Regions from separate parts of the Paenibacillus sp. PK4536 genome, predicted to be linked through region 3. Evidence: riboswitches for the same ligand, from Rfam matches in the RefSeq annotation. Region 3 holds a riboswitch; each other region holds the start of a gene.
What was found. Region 3 has a riboswitch for thiamine pyrophosphate ahead of PO903_RS07415 (ABC transporter substrate-binding protein). Riboswitches for the same ligand answer to the same signal wherever they lie in the genome.
Positions count from the first base shown of each region.

Region 1 (8,021 bases), 370 kb from region 3:
TGATGTAATGTATCTAACGATCCTACATGATCATCATGAATATGGGTCAAAATAATAGCACCTAATGGCTTACCAATCCGAGCAATCGCTTGTTGAATCCCTTTGTAACTATTAGGTAATCCTGCATCAATTAACGTCAGACTGGATTCTTCTTCGACTATATAACAATTTACCGGAAAAACACCGGGTAAAAAAATAAGTTGATGTAATTTATTTTTACTAACTATTTTCATATTAATCACCTCTTAATTACACTATAAACTAATAATATTAGTTTAATCAATAACTATATTCATTATTTTAAATAAATATATATCTTCTTTAGCTTAAAAGTTGTTTTTTTCTACTCATGAGTACACGATAATTTAGACATAACCATAAAAAAATACACCATTCTAAAGATAGATTGGTGTACACAAAGGTACCGAATCTCAATAGAAATGGTGTATGTATAGATTTATGATTGTTATTGCGAAGTATGCAAACCTTGTAAAAAGGTATCAATAATCAGTTCAAAGCTTTGATTCACATCTACCTTCAGACCAAATCCACCTGTTCTTTCTAAAGAACTGAATCCATGAAGAACACTGCGTAGTCCACGTATCGCATGAATAAGAGCATCGTCATTTAGATCAAACCCTGCGAGCACTTGAGTAAATAACTCTAACACTTGATTCTTCATTGTATCCAATTCTTCATCATCCGTATCAGAAAGATAAAGCGTCGCTTCATATAGTCCGGGATGAGCACGGGTAAATTCAAGATAAGCACGCGACATCTCACGAATCGCTTTATCTTCCGATCTGCCTACAGTAGCGTGCATCAGTACATTTTTGAGCTGATCCAATCCAGTTAATGCCATTTCACGACGTAATCCTGGTAGTCCATTCACATGATTATAAAGAGAAGGCGAACGAATACCTAGCTTTTTAGCTAATACGGTTAGTGTCACTTCATGTAGCCCGTGTTCATCTGCTAAGACTGTGGCTGCTTTTACAATAGATTGGAGATTAAGACCGGCACGAGGTGGCAATGTATAAACCTCCTTCAACTATAACTATACTTATTCGTCATTAATGAATAGGATTCGTTTATCAGCTATACATATTCATCAATTCTTCGTTATTGTAATTTATAATCATAGAATTAGCAAAATAGAACATTAATCTACTCATCTTATCTACTAGAGATCAGCGATGTTATTTGCGCATAAAAATAAATTTCTGTCCAACTACTCCAATCACAAATAACAGTAAACTCACCCACGGTACAATCGTAATCACAGGCATCACTTGACGTAAAAAGATACCTACACCAAAAATCAAAATCAAAATTACCAAGTACGTCAAAATAGCGCGAGCATTGATTTGCATACCGGGTTTGGTAGTGTCACTTTTTTCAACAGGTTGATCGGTAAATCGAGTTAGCATTTCGACTAAAGCAATCGAACCGACAGCGACAATAATCAGTGTGGCTACATTAATCTGCCCGACAATTCCTGAATCGCTAATACTGATTCGAAATAGACCCATGAGTGCTTGAATAAGAAAAACCCATGTGAGCGCTATCCAAGGAATCATCAAGTAATACATCGGCTTGCTCAATTGACGCTTTTCGGGTAAATTACGAATTAACATATTGCCATATTCCATCGAATCTTTAGCAAATAACTGTTTGGCGGTTTTTCCTTTTTTCTGTGCATCTAATAAATGATGACCCATTTCTAAAAGTAATTCTTCACCAGCTTCACGATCAATACGTGCATCCCGTACATGGACAATCACATCATCATAGTAATCTAAATTTTCGGGTTTTAACTGATCTCGTACAACATTAATATCTTTAACCATCTGGCGTATTGTGCTCATTATTTATTCCTCCATTCTCATTGTTCGAATCTATTATTTTGCCATACTTTCCTTGCGTTGACAATGATCTAGCGTTAATGATAATATGATTTCAAGATTAAAGCTCATTAAACTGATCGGAATTGTTTATTTAAAAGGAGGAATCATCATGGAACGCAATATCGTCATTCGACATCACGACTTGGATCTGACAGCTAGTATTCATTATCCAGAACAGGAACCGCAATTAGCCGGACGGGGCAAAAGCCGTACACCGCTGATTGTGATCTGCCATGGTTTTGTAGGCAGCCGCATTGGAGTGGATCGCCTATTTGTTAGTACAGCCCGTGAATTGGCGGCTGACGGTTATATGGTGGTTCGTTTTGATTATGCAGGTTGCGGTGAAAGCAGCGGCGAATATGGCAATGAAGGTTTAGAATCAATGGTTGCTCAGACTCGTACTGTACTTGATTATGCGATGACTTGCAGTGATATTGATCCGATACGGGTCACTTTAATTGGACATAGCTTGGGCGGAGCTGTAGCGATTCTGACATCGGTACGCGATCAACGTGTCAAAAGTCTGGTGCTCTGGTCAGCAGTAGGGCATCCATTTAACGATATCGTCAAATTAACAGGACGTGACAAATACGATCAAGCAGTGATCGAAGGCAAAGCCGATCATCTAGGGTATTCATTTACGCCGATATACTTTGATTCACTTGGCAATTATCAACCGTTTCAAGAAGCCAAGCAGTTTAATGGCGATGTGCTCGTTATTCATGGAACAGGCGACGATGTGATCCCTGTCGATTATGCCTTTTTATATCAAAAAGTATTCTGGACACGTTCAGAAGGACGCTGTGATAAAGAGATCATTTTTCAAGCAGATCATACGTATTCTAACGGCACACACCGACGTGAATTGCTGGACAAAACCCGTCAATGGCTTACAGGACGTGAAGTGGCTCAGACCGATTGGCAACACTGGATGATATAAGCGTTTGGCAATATAAACACTTATATCGTAAGATATTTTGCTATCGCAAAAATCATGTTCGATTGGACTAGAAGAAGTAGCGCTTATACTGCCAAGCGCTTGTATAGTAAGATATTAACCAATTTCTCACTCTTTACCAGATCATTCACCAGTGGTATGGTAAGAAAGAACAATTGAATAGTTACTGATTTCACTAGGGGAGCCTGTTGGCTGAGACGAAAATGGATTTTCGGACCCTTGGAACCTGATCTGGATTATACTAGCGGAGGGAAGTGGAGGCTAAATTTTCACTCAAGTTATGTCTACCTGAATGAATGTTTGACCCATTTGTCTCTTTAGAGATGGATGGGTCTTTATTGCGTTCAGCCCTTATAAGATAAAGCCTAACCTTTTCTACATATAATCCAAATAGAATAGGGTAATCGCAAAATATCTATTTATTACAGGAGGCTAATTAAATGAGCTTTTTAGCAAAAGTACAAGCACAAAATCCACTTGTTCATAATATTACGAATATGGTCGTGACTAATTTTACAGCCAATGGATTGCTGGCTTTGGGCGCTTCTCCTTTTATGGCATATGCCCATGAAGAAGTAAAAGATGTGGCTGCAATGGCAAGTGCTGTGGTGCTCAATATCGGTACGCTTGATCCTTATACAGTCGAAGCTATTCTCCAAGCAGGACGCTCAGCCAATCAAGCAGGTGTACCTGTTGTATTTGATCCGGTAGGCGCAGGAGCGACACCTTATCGTACCCAGTCAGCGATACAGATTACTGAGCATGTCCAGATTGATGTGTTACGTGGCAATGTGGCTGAAGTCGCTAATGTCATCGGCGAACAATGGCATATCAAAGGCGTAGATGCAGGAGCAGGCGAAGGAAATATGGTCGAGATTGCTGAACAAGCGGCTCGCCAATTGAAATGTATCGTAGCAATCACAGGCGAAAAAGATGTGGTCACTGATGGCAATACCACCTATACCATTGCAAATAGTCACAGCATCTTAACACGGGTCACAGGCGGAGGTTGCCTGCTCAGTGCTGTTGTGGGTGCATTTATCGCAGTGGCTGATCCTACAGAGGCACAAGAACGCTTAAACGCTGTAGTTGAAGCACTAGCGTTTTACGGCATCGCAGCAGAGATTGCTTACCAACAGACCGCAGGACAAGGTACAGGTAGCTTTCAGATCGAATTTATCAATCAACTCTCTCTAGTCACACCCGATATCGTATCCACCCATTCAAAAATCGCAAAAGTCTAGCGCTTGGCAAGATAAGCGCGACATCTTCTAATTAAATAAAATGTGATTTTTGTGTAACAAAATATCTTACGATTAGCGCTTGGCAAGATAAGCGCGACATCTTCTAATCAAATCTATCCAAAGGAGTGAAAAAAATGAGCGTATATCAAGCTTTAACGATTGCTGGTTCAGATAGTGGAGGAGGCGCAGGGATTCAAGCCGATCTCAAAACATTTCAAGAACTCGGAGTTTATGGTATGTCTGTTCTTACTGCTGTCACGGCTCAAAATACAAAAGGGGTACAAGGAGTCTATCCGGTAGAAATTGAAGGTATTATTCAGCAATTGGATTCGATTGGTACAGATCTACAACCGCATGCTGTCAAAACAGGGATGTTATTTAGCGCTGAGATTATTCGTCATGTCGCTCAAAAAGTAAAACAGTACCAGTGGCAACATCTAGTGATTGATCCAGTGATGGTAGCCAAAGGCGGCTCTGTGCTTTTGCAACAAGAAGCATTACAAGCGCTCGTCTCGGATCTGATCCCGTTAGCAGAGATCATCACTCCGAATTTACCAGAAGCAGAGCTACTCACAGGGATATCGATCACCAACATGCAACAGCGTGAACAAGCCGCCACACAGTTAATTGATATGGGTGCAACGTATGTAGTGATTAAAGGTGGACATGATGCATTGACTTCAACCGTTGTGGATTTGTTGTATGATGGACAACATTTTGAATATTTTGAAAGCAAGCGTATTGATACAATGCATACGCATGGGACAGGCTGTACTTTTTCAGCGGCATTAACGGCAACATTAGCTCAAGGTAAATCGATCCATGAAGCTGTAGATACCGCCAAGCAATTTATTCAAGCCGCGATTGAAGATGGACTGGGAATTGGTTCCGATCATGGGCCTACTAATCATTTTGCGTATCAACAAAGGAGCCGGGTCTATAATGTCTAAGCCAGATCAACACCAATTGCGCCAGTATTTACGCCTTTATCTAGTGATGGGTAGTGTCAATTGTACACAAGCACCAGAAGAAGTATTAACATCTGCCATCGCAGGAGGGATTACTCTTTTTCAATTCCGTGAAAAAGGAGTCGGTGCACTCACAGGGCAAGCGTACTATCAACTGGCTGAATCTCTTCAACAGATCTGTAGAGAGCATAAGATTCCGTTTATAGTGAATGATGATATTGAATTAGCGATTGCACTAGACGCCGATGGGATTCATGTAGGGCAAGAAGATATACCTGCCGATCAGATTCGTGCACGTCTTGGACAAAATAAGATGATTGGCGTATCTGCTCATTCGGTCGATGAAGCTAGACAAGCTATTCAAGATGGAGCTGATTACTTAGGCATAGGACCAATCTATCCAACCACTTCCAAAGCTGATGCCGAAGCCGTACAAGGAACACGTACGATTACAGCTCTTAAGAACCATCAGATACATATTCCATTAGTAGGTATTGGCGGTATTCATGCAGATAATGCAGAGCCGATCTTAACCGCAGGAGCCGATGGAATAGCAGTGATATCTGCCATTGCAGGACAAAACAATGTCGAGCAAGCTACGGAGCGATTGAATACACTCACCAAGCACTTTCTGGTAAACAGAGAGCAATAATATACCGTTTCAAGTAGAGTCAAATAGAACGTATCCAAAATAAAGTACAAAAAAGTCATTCTGTATACCGTAGCTTAAAGTACGGTGTAGCGAATGACTTTTCAAGTGGATTTCTATTTTTTTTATCTATTGTACAGTAGGTTTTTTCTGTTCTCCTTGTGATGATCTGTATGTTACTGCGAATAACATCGATCATTCTATAGAAGCCAATTGATTTGGTTATTTATATCGTTAAGCGATTTTATGCTGATTAGGCAAGGTATCTTGTTGTTTGTTACGACGGTTGAAGAAGCGAGTGCGTAAGTAAGGAACGATCCAGCGATCTAGACCAATTTTACCAGCATTTGCACCGGCAACGATAATGAAGATTTCAGCAAGTAACAAGTAAGGGTTGGTGCTTACAGTGCCCGAGAACAAGAATGCGAAGTTCATTACCATTCCCATTAGTGCTGCAAGTGTAGTACATGCACCTAAGATTAATCCAAGTCCGACAAGGAATTCACCGATAGGAACAAGAACATTGAATAGTGCTACATTTGGTAAAGCGAAATGTTGTAAAAATGCCCCCCAGCCTGCTTGTACACTTGGATGTTCTCCGCCTGTATTGGCGATAGCACCTGTTAAGAATCCAGTAGCATCGAATCCGCCACCACTTAATTTTTCCCATCCACCAGCGATCCATTTAAAACCGATATATACCCGTAGTATAGTTAATAACCACATTGCCACACTGTTTTCTCTTAGCCATCTGTTCATGATTGCCACTCCCCTGAATAATGTTTTATTTTTGTAAGTCTGTGCTAACTTGTTGAGTTGGTGATGATCATCTCTTCCATGTCTTTATTTTAAATCACAACTAAATTTTAAAATGTGATAAAAATCACAATCTTAGATAAATTTTTAATATTTTATTATTGAACTGTTAAAATATGGTATATATAAATGAAGTAGATGTTTGGATGATGGTATTCGTTAATTACTTCATATGTATTCTATATAGAAGAAGCTTATGTTTTAATAAGAAGTAGACCGTGGTTTACATCTTCTGTTTGTACATAAACAGCTAGCCGATTTTTAATTCATTTGAAGTTCATATGTGTGTTCTATAGTAGGAATGTATCCTACTATGCAGATGACAACGATCTGCTACATTGCATAATGATGCTAATCACTGAGGGGGATACTATTGTAATGAATCAATCTGGATTATGGAAAGTAAGCAAATGGACGATTCCACTTGTACTCACTGCTAGTCTGATCGGTTGCGGGTCTGCTGAAGTGGCTACACCTGCACCACAGCAACAACCTGAACCTGCCAAAGTAACTGAACCGATCGCACCAGAAAAGCCAGCAGAAGTAGCCTATACCGCTCCACTTACCGGATTACCTTTAAAGCAACCTTCTCTAGCGAGACCGATTGCGGTCATGATTAACAATGCACCTGCGGCACGTCCACAATCAGGATTAGCACAAGCAGATATGGTCTATGAAGTGCTAGCCGAAGGAGGAATCACTCGTCTGATCGCTGTATATCAGAGTTATCATGGGGATGTGACGATCGGCCCTGTGCGGAGTATTCGTCCGTATTTGATCGGCATCGGGGAAAGTGTAGGCGCATTGCTTGTTCATGCCGGAGGTAGCCCGGAAGCGTACAGTATATTGCAACAAGGAAAGAAAGAGCATTTAGATGAGATCACCAATGCAAGTGCTCCATTCTGGCGAGATTCCAGTCGTAAAGCGCCTCATAATTTATATACGAATGAAGAGAAATTACGTAAAGGTGCACTTCAAAAAAATTACAAACAAGAGATCACGATTCCAACCTATTCTTTTCTACCCTCTACAACTGCTAAATCTTCAACAAGTACAACAACCGATTCACTAAATACAGAACATTCTTCACTTCCAGCCGACACTAATTCACTCAAAGTAGATACCGTTTCTGCCGATAATAAAGATAGTATTAGTGCTAATGATTCAAGCTCAACATCCTCTGCCACAACAGCAACCAAAGCGTCATTGATCGAACTTCAATTTTTGCTAGAAAGTTATAAAGTCGGGTATAAATATAATTCCACCACTGGACTTTACACACGTAGTATGAATAATGAACCGCATATTGATCTGAATAGTGGAAAGCCTTTAACTGCTTCGAATGTTATGGTGTTGGGCGGAGATTACAAAGTATTAGACGATATTGGCAGATTAAGCTTAAATCTTAATGCCGGTGGAGAAGCAATCTTATTTCAACAAGGTCAGCAGATCAAAGGTCAGTGGAGCAAGAAAAGTGGA
Region 1 covers NZ_CP126313.1:1,995,604-2,003,624, forward strand. Annotated here, with positions in the region: gene PO903_RS09080 (MBL fold metallo-hydrolase) at 1-233, opposite strand, end outside; gene PO903_RS09085 (TetR/AcrR family transcriptional regulator) at 467-1,033, opposite strand; gene PO903_RS09090 (DUF1129 family protein) at 1,200-1,868, opposite strand; gene PO903_RS09095 (alpha/beta hydrolase) at 2,017-2,847, shown strand; TPP riboswitch at 3,033-3,135, shown strand; gene thiM (hydroxyethylthiazole kinase) at 3,306-4,109, shown strand; gene thiD (bifunctional hydroxymethylpyrimidine kinase/phosphomethylpyrimidine kinase) at 4,244-5,059, shown strand; gene thiE (thiamine phosphate synthase) at 5,052-5,729, shown strand; gene PO903_RS09115 (DoxX family protein) at 5,961-6,488, opposite strand; gene PO903_RS09120 (DUF3048 domain-containing protein) at 6,921-8,021, shown strand, end outside.
Region 1: another riboswitch for thiamine pyrophosphate. It lies ahead of thiM (hydroxyethylthiazole kinase); the one in region 3 lies ahead of PO903_RS07415 (ABC transporter substrate-binding protein).

Region 2 (8,021 bases), 2.5 Mb from region 3:
CGTGTATTGTCAGGATGGTGAAGAGTTTTTCAACTTTGGTCGCATTGCTACGTATGCCAACCAATTAATTCTTGATGAAAATATCGAACCTTTTATTATTGTAGGTGTAGAAGTAAATACGAAGATTCGAACACAAGAATATGCTCCATTTGGTGATCGCTTCGAAAAGTACACCACTTGTTTTGCTGAAGAAATCATTCCTTATATTGAACAAAAATATCCTGTACGACGTACGCCAGATCAGCGTATTTTGGCAGGTGACTCCCTTGGCGGCAGCGTTTCGATCCATCTGTCCCTGTTATATCCTGAACTGTTCCAGCAGGTGATTAGTCTATCCGGTGCTTACTATAAGCAAAGTCAGGATATTATCGCACAAGCTCAAAATCTTACAGATTTGAATGTATATATGATTGTAGGTCTGCAAGAAACTGATTTTGAGAGCGATACAGGTATTTACGATTTTGTACAATTAAACCGTGAGACTCGTGACCTTTTACAAGAACGTGGAGCCACTGTACAATATAGCGAAAAAGATGGTAAACATTTGTGGGGCTTCTGGCAAAAAGAACTTCCTGCTGCATTAAAATACTTTTTACCAGAAATCTAAAATTTGTAGCTCTTTATTACTTACAGTAGAAATCGAACTTTCAAACGAGTTATATTGATGTTTACGCTTTCACATCCAAAAAAATCTATAATTCGTTTGATTGCTCGTCTTTTCTATTGTATCTGTGTGATAGAAAGTTATGCAACTACAATTTCAATATATCTTCTTTTATTTGATGAAACGAGGGCTGATTCATGTCGATGAAGCGTGCTATTATTTTCTCGGGTGGTCAATTACATCCTGATTTTGTACAACAGATTCAAGAAGACGATTTGATTATCGGTGCAGATCGTGGAGCATTATTTTTAATTGAACACGGTATTCACCCTCATGTCGCTGTAGGGGATTTCGACTCATTGACCAATCGTGAACATGATCTAGAGAATATCAAAGCTAATAGTGATCAGTTGATTGTCTATGACTCGGTGGAAAAAGATTGGTCTGATACTGAAGCTGCTTTTGAAATTGCGATGGAACGTCATATTCGGGAAATTTTAATTTTGGGAGCACTTGGTACACGATTTGATCATACGTTAGCCAATGTACAACTGCTAGTCCGTGCTGTTCAGCATCAAGTGAATTGTAGCATTATGGATATGAATAATTATATTTCACTTACCAGTACTCAAGCGGTTATCGAAAATCGTGGCTTCCCTTATATTTCATTGTTGCCTATTACTTCTGAGGTGACCGGTATTAATCTCACCGGATTTCAATATCCGTTAGAACATGCTACTTTACGTATGGGCCAATCCCGTGGTATTAGTAATCATTTGATTAATGAAGAAGGTACAGTGAGTATTGAAGGTGGTTTACTACTTATTATTCAAAGTAGAGATTAATCGCTCTATTTTAATCATATAGGTTGTAATCGTGCTTATGATCAGTTCATAGTATTACATACAAAAATCCATGTATGAAGAGGATATTCTCTTTGTACATGGATTTTTGTATACCTCTGTAAAGTTATTGATCGCTATAGAATCTGTCTAGTCATGATAAGCTTTCTTGTACGCATAATAAGATTAAGTTAATGAGACCGTTCTTAATGATGACTTAGTACTTTTTGTACAAAATCTGTTTTAGCTTGCGTATAGGCTTCTCGATCATCTTTGTTATCTATAGCCAGCTTTTGCTTTAATTGAGCATATTGCTCTGCCCATTCTGGATGTGCGATTAAGCGATCACGAAACAGCAGTTGATTTTTCCATTGCTCTCCTTGTTGCAATACGATATGCAAATGAGCAACACGCTTATCATTGATTACTTTCACAAAAAATCTACGATGTTCTTTACCATCCAATTCAGGCGGTACATAATTCCAGTTTTCTTTTTCCAATACAGAAATGATCGCTGGTAATGAATCAAAAGAATCTGTGATTGCCATCATATCAATAATAGGTTTGGCTGGTAGATGTGGTATCGCTGTACTACCAAAATGTTGAATATCATTTATCACAAACGGAGTTAATAATATCGTTAATTCATTTTTGTACATCTGCCCCTGTTCTACCCATTGTGGATCAGGTTGAGCAATTTCAATAGCTTCTGTTGCCCAGACAGGCCAAGTTGATTCATTGTGAATATCAGTCAATATGATCCTCTCCTTTTTAACCAAAATATCTGTGATATAAAGTACGCGCTTCTGCAATATCTTTAGTACCGTGCACCATTACACGTCCATCACGGAAAATAACAAGACGTTGTCCACTTTGCATCGTCATAGATACCAAAAAAGGAGTAACACTGACTTGATGTTCTTCCAATTTGGCTAAGCGCTGAGCAGTTTCTTGCAAGTCTACGGTTACTTTTTGTGCAGGACGAATCTGTACCGTGTCTCTACCGCATAATACTTCGGTTTTACTTTGACCGGCTTTTGTCAAATAAGGATACGTAGGTTCGCTACCACACGAAGGACAATGAGGTTTGCGTGCGCTACTCATTTTGATCGAAACTTGTTCATTGTTCCATAGGTCAAAAGATAGTAAAGTACCTCGCAATTGATCTGCATTGCCACTAAGTAACTTAATCGCTTCTGTACATTGATGAGCAACTACCATCTGCACAGCTGGAGGAATAATACCTGAAGTATCACATGTATCTCCGCCAAGTGGTGCAGATTCCATTAAGCATTGCAGACAAGGAGTAACTCCCGGAATAATCGTAAATGTAATACCATAGCTACCTACACAACCACCATATATCCACGGAATATTATATTTTTGTGAAATGTCATTAATCATAAGTCTTGTCTCAAAGTTATCGGTTGCATCCATAATAAGATCTACACCTTTAGCTAGATCTTTCATTTCATCAGCAGTAACATCTGCAATATGTGCTTGTATATCTACTTCAGAATTGATCTGTTGTAGACGACGTTGAGCAGCGATCGCTTTGGGCATACGCTCTTGAGCATCTTGCTCTGTAAAAAGTTGTTGCCGTTGCAAGTTGCTCCATTCCACATAATCACGGTCTGCAATAATGACTTTACCTACGCCTGCTCGCACTAACGTTTCTGCTGAACTCGACCCTAAAGCTCCAGCGCCTACAATAAGTACAGTAGCTTCTGCTAAATGTTGCTGACCTTTTTGCCCTAATGGAGCAAATCGTTCTTGTCTGGAGTACCGATTTTGTTGTTCAGGTTGTTGCTCTATGTTGGTAGTATTCACGTTCAAGTGGTAATCATCCCTTCTGCTGGGCTACTTGCCACAGCATACTCACGTACAGGAATCATGCCTGCTTCCCTTCCTAATCGACCTGCTTCTACCCCCAGCTTCATTGCTGTTGCCATTTGGACAGGATTGGTTGCACCTGAGACTGCACTATTTAGCAGTACTGCATCCGCACCTAATTCCATTGCATAAGCAGCATCTTTAGGAGAACGTATACCTGCATCTACAATCACAGGTACAGTCGCTTGATCGATAATCCATTGTAAAGCAGATGGATTGAGTATTCCTTTACCCGAACCGATCGGTGAAGCACCCGGCATAATCGCATGTACACCAAGTTGCTGTAGACGTTTGGCTAACATGTAATCATCAGAGATATACGGCAGCACAATAAATCCTTCTGCTAGCAAGACTTCGCAAGCTTTGACCGTCTCCAAAGGGTCAGGTAAAAGCAACGTATCATCTCCGATAACTTCTACTTTTATCATATCACATAATCCAGAAGCTTTTGCTAAGCGAGCGATACGGATCGCTTCTTCTGCTGTTTTGGCTCCTGCGGTATTTGGGAGTAATTTGTATTTTTTGAGATCTAACATTTCCAGAAAGTTCGGTTCATTCACTTGATCTAAATTCAATCGTCTGACAGCAAAAGTTAGCACTTCTGTACCTGAAGCTTCAACAGCTTGATTCTGAATCTGTAAATCTGTAAATTTCCCTGTTCCTAATAATAGCCGTGATGTAAATGTATGTGTACCTATCGTTAACAAATCAGCCACCTCCTACAAAATGTACAATCTCTAATATATCTTTGTCTGCCAGTGTAATATGCGGATGTTCTTCTTTTTGCAAAATTTGTTGATTATGCTCTACAATGACTGTTTTTTGACCGAGAGATAATGATTCTAGTAGTTTGGATACGGTATTGTATTCAGGTTCTACATATTTCCGATTGCCATTAATTATTAATTCCATGTAGACACTCCTTCGATTGTGGATAAAGATTTAGTTGATAGAGATTTCGACTTTCGTAAAGCTCGTTCTGGTGAAAAACAATCGGGAATATGAACTGTATGATTGTTTATGAGTGCCTCTGCTATCCATTTTGCTGTGCCAGCAGCCAACAACATTCCATTGCGATAATGACCGGATGCTGTCCATAATCCAGCGAGCGGTTGAATTTGCCCCAAGTAAGGTAATTCATCCGGTGTTCCAGGTCGTATGCCTGACCAACAACGTTCAAACGTAGCTGATCCCACCGCAGGTAGAAATTGCTCCGCTCCAGACAACAACTGAGCAATTGCAGAAATATCTACTGTTGTATCTGTACGTTCTGGTTTACTCGTAGCTCCGATCCAGATTCGATGATCGCTTTTGGGAATCATATAAATGCCTTTTCCATAGATCGTATGTCCAAGATACTGAGAAGGCGTACTAACTTCGATTAATTCTCCTTTGACCGGCACAAAAGGCAAATGATACTGCTCTGTTGCTAACAATTGTTGTGTACACAAGCCTGTTGTTAAAACTACTTGTTCAGCATAGATCTCCCCTTGGTTAGTGATTACACCTGTAATATGATCTTTCTTTTGCGAATGTAGTAAGCGATATACTTCAGTCTCTGGATAAAAATCAACATGATATTGAATCGCTGCTTGAACAAGGGCTTGATTGAGCAAAGCTGGAATTAATTGCGGTTCATCTGGATTGTAGATCATGCCAGAAGGAGCATAAATATATGGCTCCACTTGTGCTAAATGTGAAGGACTCCACCACTCTTTGCGATCTACTTGGGAATCAGTATGTGTAGGAACAGCAGTCATGGGTAGCAAAAATCCTTCTGTTCGCAGTCCAATATCAATCCCTGTCTGCTCCAATAGATCAGTAGCCAGCTTGCTATAGAGCGATTGACTGTATAATGCCAATTGATACAACTCTTGATGAGCGAAATGTTCTGAATGAGCCGCTAACATTCCACCTGCTGCCCCTGACGCACCAGAAGCGGGTTGATTTTTTTCCAGCAAAGCGACTTTGACTCCTTGCTGTGCCAGTTCATAAGCAAGCGCAGCCCCGATAACGCCAGCGCCTACAACGATCACGTCATAATGATTAGTCTTACCATTCGATAGATGAACCATCCGCCGATTCACTTCTTTCCTAATGATTGTGATTGTAGATCGGTAAAAGTAACTTGTTGAATACTTTCGTTATATAACTGACAGACATGCTGTGGATGTTCCGCCTCAAAAATACCCGACATGACAGCTATTCCTGTAGCACCTGCTTGATGAATGTCTTGGCAATGTTCGGGTTGAATACCACCTATAGCAATCACAGGTATAGATACAGCATGACAAAGCTTTTCTAATTGATCCAATCCTCGTGGACTCAGATCTGGCTTAGAAGTAGTCGCATAAATATGTCCATAAAAAAGATAATCGACCCCTTCATCTTGAGCTTGTAATGCTTGCTCTATGCTATGAACAGATCGCCCGACTTTCCATCTTGAAAGAGGATCATCTGTAGTTATATAAGACATATGTTCACTCAAATGCACACCACCTATATTCAGATCCACTGCTAATTGAGGTCGGCTATTGATCCTGATTTTGGATCGTGGCACTCCTGTATGAATCAACTGCTGGACAGCATTAATGATCTGAGAATCAGACCACTTTTTTTCACGAATATGAATAGCGGTCGTCCATGAATAGATCTGGGAAGCTATCTTCACAAGCTGATCGATCGATCGTTGACCTGTACTGATGGCATGAAGCTCCATAAGATATATGCTCTCCTTCCCTCAAAATATGTATAAGTGAACGCAAAAAAGCCACTTCTTATGAATAAAGAAGTGGCTAGTATAAACTTAGAAAATAATGATTCTTGTCTAAGATCAAACAAGATTATTATTAGAATAACGGACAACATATCGACAATCGTCATAAGCTAATTCTGTATAAAATAATTTCTACTCCATACAGTCAATGACTTAATCGTACATACAATATGATCTAACATTTCCGTAACTCTGCTACCACTTCCCTACGCTGGTATGATCCAGATCAGGTACAAAGGGTCCGAAAGCAATATCTACTTTCATCTCAGCCTCAAGCGGCCCCCCTAGTGCATTCAAGCTATTCGATTTGTTATTCATCTTAGCAAACAGATTTCGATAAAGCAAATCATTATAGAAATATAATATACAAATAATGTAAATCAAAAGCAAATATACATCCAAAATTATTATACATAAATGATATTGTTAGCTTTATTTATACATCTATTATTTTGCTTTAGCTTCAGACCATTGCTCAACATCCCAAATTTTAGTGACCCAATCTTCATAAAATTCAGGTTCATGAGAAACAAGCAAGATCGTACCTTTGTATGCTTTTAAAGCACGTTTCAGTTCGTTTTTAGCATGAACATCCAAGTGATTGGTAGGCTCATCGAACAATACCCAGTTGCTTTCACGTAATAAAAGTTTGCATAAGCGTACTTTCGCTTGCTCTCCACCACTTAACATACGCATAGGACGTGTAATATGCTCATTTTTCAATCCACAACGTGCTAGGTGACCTCGAACTTCATTTTGACTCAAATGCGAAAATTCATTCCATACTTCATCAATCGGTGTCAATTGATCCGGGCGTACTTCTTGTTCAAAATAAGCCGAATGTAAATAATCGCCAAGATACGTTTTACCACTAACCGGTTGAAGTTTACCTAGAATTGTTTTGAGCAAAGTTGATTTACCTACACCATTACAGCCTACGATAGCAATTTTCTCGCCACGTTCAATATTCATAGTCATTTTAGGCAATAAAGCATGAGTATAACCGATCTCGAAGTCTTTACCTTCAAATACCGTTTTACTACTTGCACGTGCTTCTTTGAAATTAAATGTCGGCTTTGCAAATTCTTCCGGTTTGTCGATTCGCTCGATCCGATTTAATTGCTTTTCACGACTTTTCGCACGTCCTGATGTCGATGCACGTGCTTTATTTTTTTGAATAAATTCTTCTTGTTTTTTGATAAAATCTTGCTGTTTTTCAAATGCTTCAATATGTTGATGCTTTTGAATATCTGCCATTTCCAAAAACTTAGCATAATCAGCTGTATACCGATTTAATTTGGCAAATTCCAAATGATAAATAACATTAACAACTTGATTCATGAAATCCGTATCATGCGAAATCAATACAAAAGCATGCGGATAGTCTTGTAAATAACGCGTTAACCATTGAATGTGTTCTACATCCAGATAGTTGGTAGGCTCATCTAATAACAATACATTAGGCTTTTCAAGTAGTAATTTGGCAAGTAATACTTTGGTACGTTGTCCACCACTTAATGCTGTTACATCTTTATCAAGTCCGATTACATTCAGACCCAGACCATAAGCCATATCTTCAACTTTGGTATCTAGTAAATAGAAATCTCCAATTTCTAATTGCTCTTGGATATCACCCATTTGCTCCAACAATACTTCCAATTGTTCAGGTGAAGCATCTGCCATCTGGTTAGTGACTTCGTTTAGTTGTTGTTCTAATTCCAGTAAAGGAAGAAAAGCATCTTTAAGTACATCGCGTACTGTTTTTCCTTCAGTTAACTTCGTATGCTGATCCAAATAACCATAACGTACACGCGGAGCCCATTCGACTTTACCGCTATCTTTTAACAGTTTACCTGTCATAATATTCATTAGTGTTGATTTGCCAGCGCCATTCGCACCGACTAAG
Region 2 covers NZ_CP126313.1:4,087,437-4,095,457, forward strand. Annotated here, with positions in the region: gene PO903_RS18070 (alpha/beta hydrolase) at 1-607, shown strand, start outside; gene PO903_RS18075 (thiamine diphosphokinase) at 802-1,449, shown strand; gene PO903_RS18080 (GrpB family protein) at 1,653-2,201, opposite strand; gene PO903_RS18085 (MoeB/ThiF family adenylyltransferase) at 2,218-3,276, opposite strand; gene PO903_RS18090 (thiazole synthase) at 3,279-4,046, opposite strand; gene thiS (sulfur carrier protein ThiS) at 4,048-4,251, opposite strand; gene thiO (glycine oxidase ThiO) at 4,242-5,414, opposite strand; gene PO903_RS18105 (thiamine phosphate synthase) at 5,423-6,058, opposite strand; TPP riboswitch at 6,302-6,411, opposite strand; gene PO903_RS18110 (ABC-F family ATP-binding cassette domain-containing protein) at 6,563-8,021, opposite strand, start outside.
Region 2: another riboswitch for thiamine pyrophosphate. It lies ahead of PO903_RS18105 (thiamine phosphate synthase); the one in region 3 lies ahead of PO903_RS07415 (ABC transporter substrate-binding protein).

Region 3 (8,021 bases):
AAGAGGTTTTCTTTATAAGGTTATTAATGCAGTTAACCTAATTGAAGATTAGGAGAATCAGATGGTTTCCCAAACAAGTATCCCTGTGCTAGTTCGATGCCGATACTGCGGCAAAATTCGTATTCTTCACGGCGTTCAATGCCTTCTGCTAATACAGTTGAACCGTGCTTTTGTGAACGTTCAAGAATATGAATAATCTTTTGTTGTTGTTCAGGATGAGTATCACAATGATCAATCAAACTGCGATCTATTTTGACATAATCCGGTTGAAGATAATCGATTAATTCAGGCTTTGAATAACCTGAACCAACATCATCCAGTGCTACCGATATCCCGTTGCTACGATACACGTCAAAAATATTTTGCAATTTAGGCATTTCGATAATATTCTCTGTCTCCACCACTTCAAACACAAAATCTTTTGGATTGAGATTAAGGCGTTCTATTGCTTCAAATGTATGACTCAAGCAATATTGTGGGTTATAAATAGAAGATGGTAAAAAGTTAATAAACCGTTTAATTCCCGGTTCTAAATGCTCAGCACTGACCTCAATCGCTGAGATGCGAGCCGCACGATCTAGAAAAGAGTGTAATCCTGTTTTACGAGCGATATCGAATAACCGATACGGCTGAAAAGTAGGGCCATTTTGAATCGGACGCAGAAGAAATTCATATGCGATCACTTGCTCATGTTGATCCACAATAGGTTGCATATGGCTGGTAAACTGCTTTTTCCGAATAATCTCTACAACATCATCATGTTGCAAACGGGTGACAAATACGGACAATGAAAGCCACACAGGCTCTCCACCAATATCGTCTGAACCCAACAAACCTACAGATACACATGATGTAATGTCTTCAGGTAAACTTCGTACCCACTGCATAATATCAAGCATCTGTCCTCTTGACTGATATGAAATAGAACAAATATCTTCCATGATATACGTATCATAAGATTGTTGTCGGATTAGAGTTTCAAGAGAAGGAGAAAGCGGTCGCAAGGACACTGTTCCTTGGTCTTCTATAGGTTGAACATAACTACAACCGCTACAATTCATAGCAATCCTCCTTAATAATAAAGCAAAAACATAAGATGAACGTCAAAATATAATGATTTACAGACAAGTTACTTCTACTTTTAATCTTATTAATTATATCATCCTTAAACGCAGATAACATTAGACACTCTGTCTATTATCGGTTTAAATGTTGATTTTGAATACACCAAAGACTGCAATCTATTTTCTATTGCAGTCTTTGGTGTATGATTCGATCCTATTTTGGATTCATATTCCTCGCTATTAGCTAGCTGGAATCTCGATAGCATCTCCAACTTGAAGTTTCGTTGGATCTGTAATTTTATTGTATTTAGCAAGTTCTTCCCATGTTACGCCATATTTCAGACTAATACGGTACAGATTATCACCTTTTTTGATGATATACGTTTGCTCATCTGTAGGTTTCACTGGCTTGTCTACAGCTGGTTTGGTCGGTTTTGGAGCTGGCTTCGTTGTTGGCTTAGCAGGTTTCGCTGGTGTTACTGGTTTCACCGGTTTGGCTGGTGTCACTGTTGGATTGCCTTTGATTGGTGCTGTATTCGAAAGATTAATAGAATATTTAGCAAAACCATCTGCTGCTTCGCCTACATAAGCAATTGGATCTGCTCCTGCTACCGCTTTAGCACTAGCTAGTGCATCTTTTGCTTTTGGAGAAGTATTGAATGTCACCGTTGGATTGCCTTTGATTGGTGCAAGTGACCAGTTACCATCAGCAGCTGGATCGATTGTTTTATTTTCACGGATATAATCGATAATCACTTGACGGTTCTCGTCTGGTGCAGCTAGGATAATACGTTTACCATCTGGATTCGCCAATTTAGACGCAGATGCACGGTAGTTGTTTGTAGCTACAACAAATTTTTGTTCGGGATCAATCGCTTTACCGTTAAATTGTAAATTCACAATACGGTTAGAAGATGCGTTCAGAACCGTTCCTTTTGCATCGTATTTAGGTGGTTGTGTAACATCAATTTGGTATGTTACGCCATCGATAACATCAAAGTTATACGTTGGGAAGTCCATATTGATTAACGCTTGCTCACCGGATTTAGCTGGATCGATCTGATTGAATTGTCCTGCAGACCATTCCAACCAGTTTTTCACTTCAGCGCCATTGACAAGCACAGCGTGAACTGTATTTGGGTATACATAAAGGTCAGATACGTTTTTGATTGCTATTGTACCTGCTGGAATATCTGTGTAGTAACTTGCTCCTGAACGTCCACCTGCTTTGAATGGAGCTCCAGCAGAAAGGATTGGCAAGTTCTCATATTCTGTACCTTGAAGTTGTTTCTCCAGATACCATTTCTGAGCATTCGTTACGATCTGGATCGAAGGATCATCTTCTACCAGTGCAAAGTAACTTGTAATACGAGCTGTAGATTCACCTACAGGTCCACGAATATAACCTAGTGTTTCTTCATGCTCATGATATACAGAATCGACGACACCTTGATCTGCTTGAACCAATGCTTTTTTGGTTGCTGTATCATAGATTGGACGAGCTTCTACTTTAGAATCGCTTACTGTCCATTTGTCGCCTTGTTGTTTCAATTCAAGGTCAATAATACCCAAGTGATCGCCCCAGAATCCTGGCTCTACAGAAGGAACACCGTTGATTGTACCTTTTTCAAGATCAACGCCTGTTTTCCCAGCAAAATCAGCACTAGGGAATACTTTGTGTGCATGTCCGAACATAATCGCATCAATACCTGGCACTTTGCTCAAGTACAACACGGAATTTTCCATCAATTCAGTCTGTGGAATATCTTCAAACCCAGAATGCGGAACAGCAATAATGATGTCTGCGCCTTCTGCTTTCATTTGTGGAATAAATTTGTTCGCTGTTTCGATAATATCTTTAGCAACCACTTTCCCCGACAAGTTTGCGCTATCCCATTGCATGACTTGAGGTGGTACGAAGCCAATAACGCCTACTTTAATTGTATGCTTAGCTCCACTTTCGTCAGTTACTTCTTTATCTAGAATAAGGTAAGGTGTAAAGTAGTTCTTCTCGCCTTTACCTGTACCATCGTCTGTATAAATATTAGCATTTACATAAGGGAAATTAGCACCTTTTAACGCATTGCCTAAGAAATCAAGGCCATAGTTAAATTCATGGTTACCGATATTTCCAGCATCGTAGCCCAATTGGTTCATGGCTTTGTAGACAGGATGAACTTCGCCTGTTTTTAAAGGATCGACTTTAGCTACATAATCGCCTAACGGATTACCCTGCAATAGATCACCGTTATCAATCAATACACTATTGGTTGCTTCTGCACGAGCATTTTTGATCAATGTCGCTGTTTTAGCGTAACCATATTGATCTGTAGTTGCATCCGAGTAATAATCATAGTTCATTACGTTAACATGAATATCTGTTGTCTCCAACAAACGCAATTTCACTGTAGATTCAGAAGAAGTGGTTTCTGCTGCAAAAGCAGGAACTGCCGACACTGCAAACAATTGCAGCGCTGCGATGACAGTAATTGCTTTTTTAAATGTTTTGTTTCCTAAGTTCAAAATAAAAAACCCCTCCCAAATATATTCGCATTTGCTTGACCTTTTACGACTTTATCTCTGCGCCCGATATGTATTATCAGCATGAATAACTCGCTTAACCATAATTCATGCTGTTTTAAAACGATTACATTATATATTGTAATCTATTTATAGAATAGGCAAGATAAAGAAGAAAAGGCTACCAAAAGAAACGCATGATAGAATTGTATACTATCAGCTGATATATTTGAAGGGTTATTAGTTCTATTTTTTATGAAAATGATATTTATTTTACGAAAAATTCTATATTTTACATGATTGTGTCATGTTTCTTTTCATAAAATCTATACATTAAGGTATTAAAAAATCGGCATCTTGATCTTTATATTGAAAATACATATCTAAAATTCGATCTAATTGCTCGGACTGATCCAACACACGATAGTCACGTACTCCGTGTTCTTCTGCCATCTGGTTCAGTATGCGGCGTTCCTGTTCGATCTGCTGTTCAATCTGTTTTAAATTCAAGGAAACCACCTCCAGTATAGTTCCTTTACAGTTCTACAATAAGAACTCTCAGTTTATCCCACCATCGGCATTTTACATGTTATGATCTAAAATAATTCTACTTATCTTTTTATACCTTATTTGGGCATACCTTATCAAGTTCCTCAAGTACCTATTTTATCCTTTTTTTGGAAATAAAAAGACGAAAAAACTCGGAATTTGAATTTTGCATTCATTTTACTTGTTTCGCAAATTCAAATCCCGAGTTTTTTATACTATTACTGCCTATTTAATTCTTTTGAAAAAGAATATTATGCAGTCCAAGTTTGTTTGTTGCCATCTTTATCTGTATATTCAATCGTTTGTGGTTTGATATCTAGGATCACATAATCAGGATCTTCTGGACCGGAGAACCATTCTTTAAATTCTTCTTTCCAGACACGTTTTTTGAGTTCGTCGTCTGTAGATACAGAACTTACGCCTTCAATTTCAACGACTTGACTTGTGCCGCCTTTTTCATAACCCAACAATACATAACAGTTCGGATTTTTTTCTAACTCTTCGACTTTATGTGTTTTGCGGTTCGTCGCGAGATGAATATTTAAGCCTTCATTATATAGCGCCATATAACGTACTTTAGGTTTGTCATTTTCTACAGTACCTAGTGCACAAAATGGGTTACCTTCTAATGCAGTCAAAATTGCTTGTTCTTCAGCTGTTTTACTCATGATCAATCTCCTCCTGTATATAAACGTATGGGTGTATTCAATTTCTTAGTCTATGTATATCGAATAGATATGATAGAAAAAGATTGAATGGAACTTTATTAGTTACAAACTTCCGTATATGTAAATACCCTTAGACCGAGTTCCTGAACCGAAATAGATTGTCTATTGCTGATGACAACGCATTCTCTGTACTGGACAGTTGATACCCTCTGGTCTATAATTACAATGTAAAAAAACCGCATACGTACAGGGGAGCTAGTTGCAACTGGCTGAGAGTGTATTGTGATAAATACAGACCCTTATACCTGATCTGGATAATGCCAGCGTAGGAAAGTAACAAGTCGTTATATGCTGTATGTTGAGCTTATAATTGCACCTATGTCGTCCCGATGGGGGCGTTTTTTTTATGCCTTTTATCAAGTGAAGACCGATTCTACTATTTGATTGAACAGAAAGAAGGGTTAGGATGATTGGAAATAAAAAAGGGTGGCGGAAAAGCTTACCATGGTTAATGGTAGGTTTATTATGGATCACAACTGCATGTGGTTCAGCAGCAAGTACAACCAATACAACAGATGAAGCGGGCAATACATCTACACTTAAAGATGTCAAAGTCGTTCTAGACTGGACACCCAATACAAATCATACCGGCTTATATGTAGCCCAAGCACAGGGCTTTTATAAAGAAGCAGGATTGAATGTCGAAATTATAGCGCCCGGACAAGGCGGAGCAGATACGATGGTCGCTTCTGGTGAAGTGCCTTTTGGAATCAGCTACCAAGAAAGTGTCACACAAGCTAGAGTACAAGGTGTTCCACTCGTCTCGCTTGCTGCTGTTATTCAACATAATACTTCTGGCTTCGCGGCACCTACAGATCGCGGGATCAAGACGCCTAAAGATATGGAAGGCAAATCCTATGGCGCTTGGGGCTCTCCTGTTGAAGAAGCTGTCATGAAATCAATTATGGACACGGACGGCGGCGATGTTAGCAAAGTTAAAAGTGTGAATATCGGGAATGCCGACTATTTTACAGCAGTACAAAAAGGAATCGACTTTGCCTGGATATTCTACGCATGGACAGGCATAGAAGCTGAACTTCGTGGTCAGCCGTTAGATATGTTATATGTTAAAGATTATTCTGACCAACTGGATTACTATACCCCTGTTATCGTAACCAATGAGAAGCAGATCTCTACCGATCCTGAATTGGTCAAATCATTTATGGCGGCAACCAGTAAAGGGTATGAATATGCGATTGCGCATCCAGACGAATCTGCGGATATCTTGCTCAAAGCTGTTCCTGATCTTGATCCTAAATTAGTAAAAGCCAGTCAAGAATGGTTATCTCCACGTTATCAAGATGATGCACCACGCTGGGGTGAACAAAAACAATCCGTCTGGGAAGGATATGCCAACTGGATGTTCAAGCAAAAATTGCTCGATAGTCCATTAGATGCAACTAAAGCCTACACCAATGATTATTTACCTGCGGCAACGACTAAATAGAGCATAAGGAGATGGATAGAATGGCACATACGTTACTCAGTATTCAAGTAATTCCCAAAACACAAGCAGGCGAGAACTCTTATGATTATGTAGATCGGGCGATTGAAGTGATTCAAGCATCCGGCGTGAAATATGAAGTTCATCCACTTGAGACTACTATGGAAGGCGAACTTAGCGAATTGCTAGAAGTGGTTCGTCAAATGCATGAAGCTTTGGTGGAGAAAGGTAGTCCTAGTATCATTTCTCAGATCAAGATTGCACATAGTCCATCCGGTATCAGTATGGATGGATTGACCGAGAAGTACCGCTAATGTCTGCTATGAGATCATGGTGGAAAAGCATATGGCCGCCCCTGGGGGCGGTTGTTTTATTATTGGTCATCTGGCAATTGGCAACCAGTCTATTCCATATTGAAGCATGGATTCTGCCAAGTCCTGCGTTAATTGGACATGAAGCTTGGAGTGAAAAAGATCGACTGGGTCTGCATACATGGGCAACTTTAAAGTTAACATTATCCGGTTTTAGTATCGGGGTCGCTGTAGGTCTACTGGTAGCAGGAGTACTTCATTACACTCCGTTTCTACGTTCAGCGCTATATCCGTTATTGATTTTGAGTCAAAATATTCCGACGATTGCACTGGGACCGCTACTTGTCATCTGGTTCGGATTTGGTATTTTATCCAAATTAATCGTGATTATTCTCGTCTGCTTTTTCCCGGTCACGATTGCGGCACTCAGCGGACTGGCTACAACCGATCGAACAATGCTCAATTATATGCAAATGATTGGTGCTTCCAAAAGCCAAATCTTTTGGAAATTAGAATTGCCTTTTAGCTTACCTTCGATCTTCTCTGGCGTAAAAATTGCAGCAACCTATAGTGTGATGGGTGCAATTATCGCAGAATGGATCAGCAGTAGTGAGGGAATAGGCTACTATATGATGTTACAGAAATCAGCATTCCGTACTGATCATATGTTTTTAGCGATTCTAGTCGTTGTCGCTATCAGTCTTTTGTTATTTATGATTATCAATCTTATTGAAAAATGGTCTATTCGTTGGCATCATCCTGCATCGATGCGTTCTGGCAAAGGAGGTTCCAAAGATGTCGATCAATAAATCTCAATCTTCACCTATCATCACGAACACTTCTACGCCACTGTTAGCATTACAACAGATCAGTAAATCTTTTGCACAAGGTAAGCAATCTTTACATGTGCTACAAGAGATTTCTCTGCATGTTGATCAAGGAGAATTTGTCTCGATTATCGGCCCTTCCGGTTCAGGTAAAAGCACACTGTTACAGATGATCGGCGGTGTGGTTCTTCCCGATCAAGGTGATATTCTGTTAGATGGTCAAAATATAACAGGACGTAAAGGATTAAGTGGCTATATGCCCCAACAACCGGCACTGATGCCATGGCGAACGATTCAGGATAATGTGATTCTAGCACGTGAGGTTGCAGGATTACCACGTAAAGAATCACTAGACTTAGCACGTCACTGGTTGGACAAAGTGGGATTGGGTGATTTTGCTTCTGCTTATCCTCATACTTTATCTGGCGGTATGCAGCAACGAGTCGCTTTTCTTAGAGCATTGCTAGGTCCTCGTGACTTACTTTGTCTGGATGAGCCATTTAGTGCTTTGGATGCTTTTACACGCAGTGAGATGCAATCGTGGTTGTTGAATATTTGGGAAGAGAATAGAAGATCGG
Region 3 covers NZ_CP126313.1:1,625,616-1,633,636, reverse strand. Annotated here, with positions in the region: gene PO903_RS07435 (EAL domain-containing protein) at 33-1,061, opposite strand; gene PO903_RS07430 (bifunctional 2',3'-cyclic-nucleotide 2'-phosphodiesterase/3'-nucleotidase) at 1,305-3,587, opposite strand; gene PO903_RS07425 (aspartyl-phosphate phosphatase Spo0E family protein) at 3,918-4,094, opposite strand; gene PO903_RS07420 (pyridoxamine 5'-phosphate oxidase family protein) at 4,385-4,801, opposite strand; TPP riboswitch at 5,040-5,151, shown strand; gene PO903_RS07415 (ABC transporter substrate-binding protein) at 5,268-6,308, shown strand; gene PO903_RS07410 (MTH1187 family thiamine-binding protein) at 6,329-6,619, shown strand; gene PO903_RS07405 (ABC transporter permease) at 6,628-7,425, shown strand; gene PO903_RS07400 (ABC transporter ATP-binding protein) at 7,412-8,021, shown strand, end outside.

Region 4 (8,021 bases), 570 kb from region 3:
CTTCACGATATTTAAGAAATCGACCATATTTTCAAAGTTATCAAATGGTTCGCCGATACCCATTACTACGATATGAGTCACCAATTGGTCTTGCGCGGCTGCATCCAGATGAAATTGTACTTTCATAATCTGCTCGACAATCTCACCTGCGGTTAGATCACGACTTTTCTTAATCAGACCACTAGCGCAAAAGCTACAACCAATATTACAGCCTACTTGCGTGGTGACACAGACCGATTGACCATACTTCTGACGCATCAATACGGTTTCGATCAAGTTGCCATCTTCCAAACGGAACAGAAATTTTACTGTACCATCGGCAGATTCTTGCTTCACATGTTCAGTTAATGTTTGAATCGCAAAGTGCTCGGTAAGCAAAGCGATACAAGCAGGATTCACTTCAGTCATGTTATTAAATTCAGTTACACGCTGACGATACAAATAATCCCAGACTTGACTTGCGCGGAATTTCTTATGTCCACGTTCACCTAGCCATGCTGATAATTGATCTAATGTTAATCCATAAATGGACGGTTTATTCATGGTATACCTTCTTTCAAAGCGAATAAATTTGAGAATATACAGATTACACTAGATCTTCTTCTTCGGTTTGAAGAATCGATGTTAGTAATCCAGGAAATTGAGTGTCTAGTTCACTGCGGCAAATGCTATAAAAATGCTGTCTGCCTTCGATGCGTAATTGGATAAGCCCTATTTCGCGTAATATTTTAACATGATGAGACAATGTTGATTTGGAAATATGACTCATCTGAAAACCTGCACAGCTTTTTTCTCCATGATGGGCAAGACACAGTAGTATTTTCAGTCGCACAGGATCACTTAGTGCACTGAATACGTCTACAAGCTTGATTGGTGTCGGTGCTACAGCTTCTAATATTTTCATACTCTTCAACTTATCATTTATTGGAGCAACTATCAATTGAAAAGTACGATTTTGGTCGAACTATTTATTACTTTGAAAATGTGCTACACTTTATTAGTTCGATTTTCATCAAACTATTAATCAAAATAACGGTATGATTGTGTTTTTAATCAAAGGGAGATTTGTAAAATGACAACCGCAGTACACACACTAAATGACTATTTTCGCTTATTCGATGCTTCACGTACTGATGAACAAGCGATGGAACAATTACTGAATTTATTTATTCCTGATGTAGAGATCGTATTAAATGGATCATCACGTAAAGGATTCAAAAACTTTATCGACATGTTCTATCAATATAATATCGATATCAAACATATGCATGAACCGTGGGAACTGCAAAACAACGGAACCTACGAATCCCGCTGGGCAGTATGTGGAATGTCGAGCGAAGGAACCGTATATGCCAAAACAGGCATTGATATTGCTCGTGTAAATGAAGAAGGTCAGATTGTCTATTTAGAAAATGTACAAGAAAACCAAGATGCTTTTAGTAAATATTGATACTTCTATGTAGATTAATGTTTATTGCGATAGGATCTGACAGCTGTGATTGTGATCCATGTAAATAGTGCAACGATAGCAATCAGTATTCCCATCGTAATAAACAAACTGCTCCATACGATATGCAAAAGGCTCACCTCTTTTTTATTAAAGACTATTGGTAATTATAGTAAGTTTACATAAGCTGTGATCGGCATGCAAATACTATAGAAGGTAAAAGAAGGAGCATCTTGACTACAACAAGATGCTCCTTCTATGAATCTATGTTTTTAATACTACAGCTATACACAGAACAACTACCAACAATAATCCACAATACCATCCATCTTTCCCCGTTAATTGCGGAGTCAGATAATACGTGCGCTGGCGCGTGCCTGTGAATCCGCGTGCTTCCATAGCTATCGCTATTCGTTCAGACTTCCGAATACCCTGAGTGAATAGCGGTAGGGCGTAGCGGATGAAGGATTTCCAACTATTCTTCTGCTTATATCCTCTAATCTTATGTGCTGATTTCATTTGAGCTAGTTCCGTCTGAAAAAGCGGGATAAAGCGAAATCCAGCTAACAGTCCATAAGCCCATTTAGGCGACAATCGGCATTGGTGGACCAGACTCATAATCATAGCAGTCAGATCGGTTGTAGATGTGAACAGCAAGCCATACGTGACAAAGCCAAGCATACGAAGTGCGATCATTAGTCCATTGTTTAGACTTTCTTCGGTGATATGGAACCATCCCCATTGCCACAGAGTATGCTCCCCTTTACCAAAGGCTGCCATCATCCAAAAAATCATCACAAAAAAGATCGTATACGGCAATAACCGTTTGAGCAAATAAGGAATACGCCATCCACCTAGCGTCAATCCAATCACCAGTGCTACTATCCAGATCGCTAAGGTGATCCGAGGATCAGTCACCGCCATCAATACACACATCACTAACAAATGAGTTACCAACTTGATCGTCGGATTCAATGTTGATAACCAGGAGTCATTGCTTTTCATATAATACTCCGCTCCTTCTCTGGCTTCATCAGTTGATAATGAAGCGGAGCAATAATCGCATGATGACCGATAGATTCGGGATGTGTAAATAGATGATACGGCGCACCATTGTAGATTACTTTGCCCTGATCAAACACAATCACTCGATTGGCGTATTCATCGACCAGATCCATATCGTGTGTCACCATCACAATCGTAGTACCTTGTGCTTGCCTTTGTTGTAATCGCTTGATCAATTCAGCTGATGTACGTGCATCTTGTCCAAAGGTCGGTTCATCTAATAGAAGTAAAGATTGGTCAAATAACAACATAGTCGCTACACTCAAGCGCCGCTTTTGCCCCAGACTGAGTGTAAATGGATGTTGATCCTGATAGTTTTCTAAGCCAAATTCCTGTAGCAACTGTACCGTTCTGGCATACACTTCTTCTTCGCTCCAATTGCGTTGTCGTCCTCCAAAAGCAATCTCATCAAATACAGTATCTGTCACAAATTGCAGTTCAGGATTTTGAAAAACAAATCCTGCTTGCTCATATAGATCGCGATCACTCCACTTTTTCAAAGGGATATCTTGAAAGTAAAGTTGTCCGCTACGGATACATTCTAGACGGATCAGGCTTTTGAGAAATGTGCTCTTGCCACTTCCATTCGCACCGACAATCGCTACCCATTCCCCTGACGCAATACGGATATTCATATCACGCATCACAGACTTTTGACGATAACCGATATCCAGTTGCTCGGTTACGATGATAGCAGACCCACCTTTACTTTCTTGGTCTGCATCTAATGCAGAAGCACGTCGTTGTTGTAAAGTCTGTTGCAATCGCTGGGCTAATGGATGCGAAGGATAGTCTTGCACATCTTCCCATGTATACGGAAATAATTTGGGTTGCCAGATGCCTGCTTCTTGCATCTCTGCACGATATCGCTGGATCATCTCTGCTGGCTCTCCTTGCGCAATCATACTGCCTTGTGCATTCATAAGAATGACTCGATCCATCCACTGTATACAGCCATCTAAAGTGTGCTCGACAAATACCATTGTCTGTCCATGCTGATCTGCTAGTTCATGTAGCAATTGAAAGATTTCTTTACGACTGACTGGATCTAATTGTGCGGTCGGTTCATCGAAAAAAAGAACTTCTGGTTCAAGTGCCAACAGACATGCTAATGCTAATCGTTGCTTCATGCCACCAGACAATGTCTCGATCGGCGTATGCACATCTATATCCAGACCTACTTGCTTCATGACAGTCTCTATCATGGCATCCATTTGAGCACGGGGAATCAAGCGATTTTCTAAGCTAAAAGCGATCTCTTCATCCACATGAAGCATACAGAACTGGGAATCTGGATCTTGGAACATGACTCCACATTGAGGGGCTAATCGAATCTCACCTTCCACCTCGGCTTCTACATGTTCAGGAATAATGCCTGATAACACAGATAATAGTGTCGACTTCCCACTTCCACTAGGTCCCAAAATAAGTACTTTTTCACCTCGTGAAATCGACAGATCAATACCGTTCAAAACGTTAGCTTCTCGATTATAAAAGCGTACCGACAGGTCTTTACACTCCAGAAGCGATTCCATTAGGTTTTCCCTTCTTCCGACGTGCTTTCATAATTTCGTATTGATCCAACACTCCTGTTTTGCACAAAGCTTCTACGACAATCTTAGCTAACCCTCCACCTAAAATCATTCCACTGATCATTTGAATAATCAGCGTTAACAGCAATACCTGAGTTGTATAGTAACCGAATCCGTTAGCAATAACGTTATAAAGGACTCCACCTACCGCTGCCAATGCACCAGACAACATGAGAGTCATCAAGTTATATCGTTTGTAGCCAAATAGAGCGAAAGCAATCTCTGCTCCAATCCCTTGAAACACACCGATCAATAAGGCAGATAAGCCAAAATGACTACCGGTTAATAGCTCTACAGCCGCTGCCGCTACTTCAGCAATTAGCGCCGCGCCTGGCTTACGAATAATATAAGCCACAATCGGGCTTGCTATAATCCAGATGCCAAACATAAATCCTGCACCTACCGGTCCAACCAGTGCTGAGATCGGTATCCATAACGTTGACCATCCTAGATAAATCACACCGCAAGCTACGGCTAAAATAACTGTTAACACAACCTCTTTCATTTTCCATGTCATATGGATCGGCTGAGCATTCATACGCGTGCAACCTCCATCGGTACAGGCCAATCTTGTAGCGTGTAAGCCATGTCCCAGAACATATATTCAAATTGACAGCTCAGTAGAAAATGTTCTTTCATACGTGCACGATGTGTAGGTGTTGTCTGCTCTGCCCATTGATCTAAGCGAGCGCAAAATTGATGCGTTATTGTATCTGTTCGATTGCCATAGAAGCTGATCCAATCATAAAAAGGATGAGATGCATCAGGCTTCACCTCTTCCAGTAACTTCACACCAATTTCCCAGTATGTCCACGGACAAGGCAATAATACAGCCAAAATATCACCCAGATCACCTTCATGAGCTACCGTTAACATATGACGAATATAATGATGAGACGAAGGCGAAAGCGCGTATCCTTGTAAATCTTCATATCTTACGCCTGCTACATCACAGAAATTATTATGAGGATGAATTTCACTATGAAGCACAAATGAAATCTGTTCATTAAACATCGCCATATCTTCGCGTGTTGGACACTTGGCAATCGCTGTTCCATAGATACGCATAAATGAATTCAAATACTCAAAATCTTGTTTTACATAATGGATTAACTGCTCACTACGCAGATCACCTTTGGCAATGCCTTGAACAAAGGGATGATTGAAAATCGCTTCAAAAATAGGGTCTGCTGCCTGTCTAATTTCCTGTGAAAATGTCATGATTGTATCCTCCTTAGATTGAAGCATCATGATCGATGCTTGGTTAATAAAGAAGGACCACTGCTGGAATATATGGAAAAATACATGCAAAAAAGCCGCCCCGTGATGGAGCGGCAGAATAGGTGTACGTATTGTACAGGTACTCTTGCACAGTCTCCACTTTCCTACGCTAGTATGAACTAGATCAGGTTCCAAGGGTCCGGGATCTTCCCGTCTCAGCCTACACAAAGGCTCCCCTAGTGGTCATTCGATTCATTTGCATCTTACTGTACACACGATTGAAGAGACTGTCAACTGCTATAAGAATCTTGTGGTTTCCTTTTTTTACCGTTATACACTTATAAAATGGTGTAAAATATAGATATTATTAGGTATTTGCACGCAGATTAAAATATCTGAATAGAAGTGAGTTGATGGGGATGACACGTAAAGTGGTATTAGCAGGCGGTACCGGATTTATCGGGCAGTATTTGGAAAAAAAATTTACAGCTATGAATATAGATGTTCAGATCATTTCCAGACAATCTCCACATATCGCATGGGATGATTATCAAGGGATTGTGCAAGCGTTAGATGGCGCAGAGATGGTGATTAATCTGGCGGGGAAATCGGTCAATTGTCGTTATAACGAGCAGAACAAACGTGAGATTATGAATTCCCGAGTAGAAACCACACAGACTCTTGGAAACGCTATCTTGGATTGTGAGCATCCACCTGCGGTATGGATGAATTCCAGTACAGCGACTATTTATCGTCATGCAGAAGATCGTCCGATGACCGAGACGAAAGGCGAGATCGGGACTGGCTTTTCAGTGAATGTTGCCAAAGCTTGGGAAGAAGCTTTTTTCGCGTTTAACCTTCCTCATACACGACAAGCGGCATTACGAATAGCAATTGTACTGGGCCCAGGCGGTGGAGTTATGACTCCTTTTCAAAATCTTGTTCGCTTTGGACTAGGGGGTCATCAAGGATCAGGCAAGCAGATGTTTAGCTGGATTCATGTTGAAGATTTATTCCAAATTATTTTATTTATTCAAGAGTGGGAATCTCTGGAAGGAGTATTTAACTGTACGTCGCCGAATCCAGTCACCAATCGGGAACTGATGGCGACCATGCGCAAAGTGATGCATCGTAAAGGCGGTCTGCCTGCGTCTACATGGATGCTGAATCTGGGTGCTCGAATCATCCGTACCGAGCCTGAATTGGTACTTAAAAGCCGCTGGGTGGTTCCTAATCGCCTGATCAAAGAAGGATTCATGTTCAAATACGGTCGCTTGGAAAAAGCACTGCAACATATTTTGCATACCAAGTCATAATCTATAGATCTGTGAATGATTCTTTTAAAATACAGCAAAAAAGGGTATCGTAGAGATAGACTTGAGTTCGAGCAGAATAGCTGACTCAAAAATTAGAGTTAAAGGTGTGCTTATACGTGCGAATTAATAAATATATTAGTGAATCTGGAATTACATCCCGCCGGGGTGCTGATAAATGGATCAATGAAGGTATTGTCACGATCAATGGTGTGGTTGCAGAGCTTGGAAGTCAGGTGGAAGAAGGCGACGACGTTCGAGTGAATGGCAAGCCGATCCAAGTGGAACAGGAAAATGTCTATATCGTGCTTAACAAACCGGTAGGCATCACCAGTACAACCGAGCGTCATATTCGGGGGAATATCGTTGATTTTGTTAATCATCCTTTACGTATTTTCCATGTCGGGCGACTCGATAAAGACTCGGATGGCTTGATTATGCTGACCAATGATGGCGATATCGTCAACGAAATTTTACGTGCTGAAAATAAACATGAAAAAGAATATATCGTAACGGTCGATCAACCGATTACGCCTTCTTTTCTAAAAAACATGGCGTCTGGTGTAGAGATTCTCGATACGGTTACATTGCCTTGTCAGGTCGTTCAACAATCCAAATATGTATTCAAAATCATTTTGACCCAAGGATTGAATCGTCAAATTCGCCGGATGTGCTCTGCTCTTGGTTATGAAGTACGTGCACTACGCCGTACACGTATTATGAATATTCGTCTGGGTAACTTACCAATAGGCAAGTGGCGTGATCTTACCACCGATGAACTCAATCGCTTATTCCGTGATCTCGAATATACGCCGAAAAAACGCTAATACAACGAAAAATAAAAAGACCTCTTTGATGATCTGTTACCGAATGTAAGGTATCGGATCAAATAAAAGAGGTCTTTTTCACTTAGATTATTATTTCATTTTTTTAAAACAGTATACCAATCTGGCGGAAATCCTATTAATGTTCGATCTATTTCTGAATACATATCAAGTAAATTTTTAAGTTTTTCTAACCAATCATTCCATACATCTTTGTTTGGGATGAAGTATTTCATAATCAAAATGGTCGAAAAAACTTTCTTATCATCTATAATTTTTGGCTTATCTTTTTTAAATAATTGAGGAGGATGTGGAAAATTTCTATTGTACACTCGTCCATAATGAGCACATATATTTCTAAGATTACTAATCGAATGTAGCCAACTACCTATATAAAACCCTTTTATACCGCCATAATACATATATCCTATGTAGTCTTTATCTTCCTTCTTTAAGTTTTTGAACAATTTAGATATCATTCCAAAAGTAGTAATTTCCATAGCTACCCATACAGGAAACTCACCAGCATATTTCGAATAGTAATGCTTAACAAAAACAT
Region 4 covers NZ_CP126313.1:1,054,620-1,062,640, forward strand. Annotated here, with positions in the region: gene rlmN (dual-specificity RNA methyltransferase RlmN) at 1-543, opposite strand, end outside; gene PO903_RS04910 (ArsR/SmtB family transcription factor) at 587-904, opposite strand; gene PO903_RS04915 (nuclear transport factor 2 family protein) at 1,073-1,450, shown strand; gene PO903_RS04920 (energy-coupling factor transporter transmembrane component T family protein) at 1,712-2,452, opposite strand; gene PO903_RS04925 (ABC transporter ATP-binding protein) at 2,449-4,047, opposite strand; gene PO903_RS04930 (ECF transporter S component) at 4,025-4,621, opposite strand; gene tenA (thiaminase II) at 4,639-5,325, opposite strand; TPP riboswitch at 5,470-5,573, opposite strand; gene PO903_RS04940 (TIGR01777 family oxidoreductase) at 5,745-6,641, shown strand; gene rluF (23S rRNA pseudouridine(2604) synthase RluF) at 6,758-7,465, shown strand; partial or broken gene PO903_RS22280 (Abi family protein) at 7,561-8,021, opposite strand, start outside.
Region 4: another riboswitch for thiamine pyrophosphate. It lies ahead of tenA (thiaminase II); the one in region 3 lies ahead of PO903_RS07415 (ABC transporter substrate-binding protein).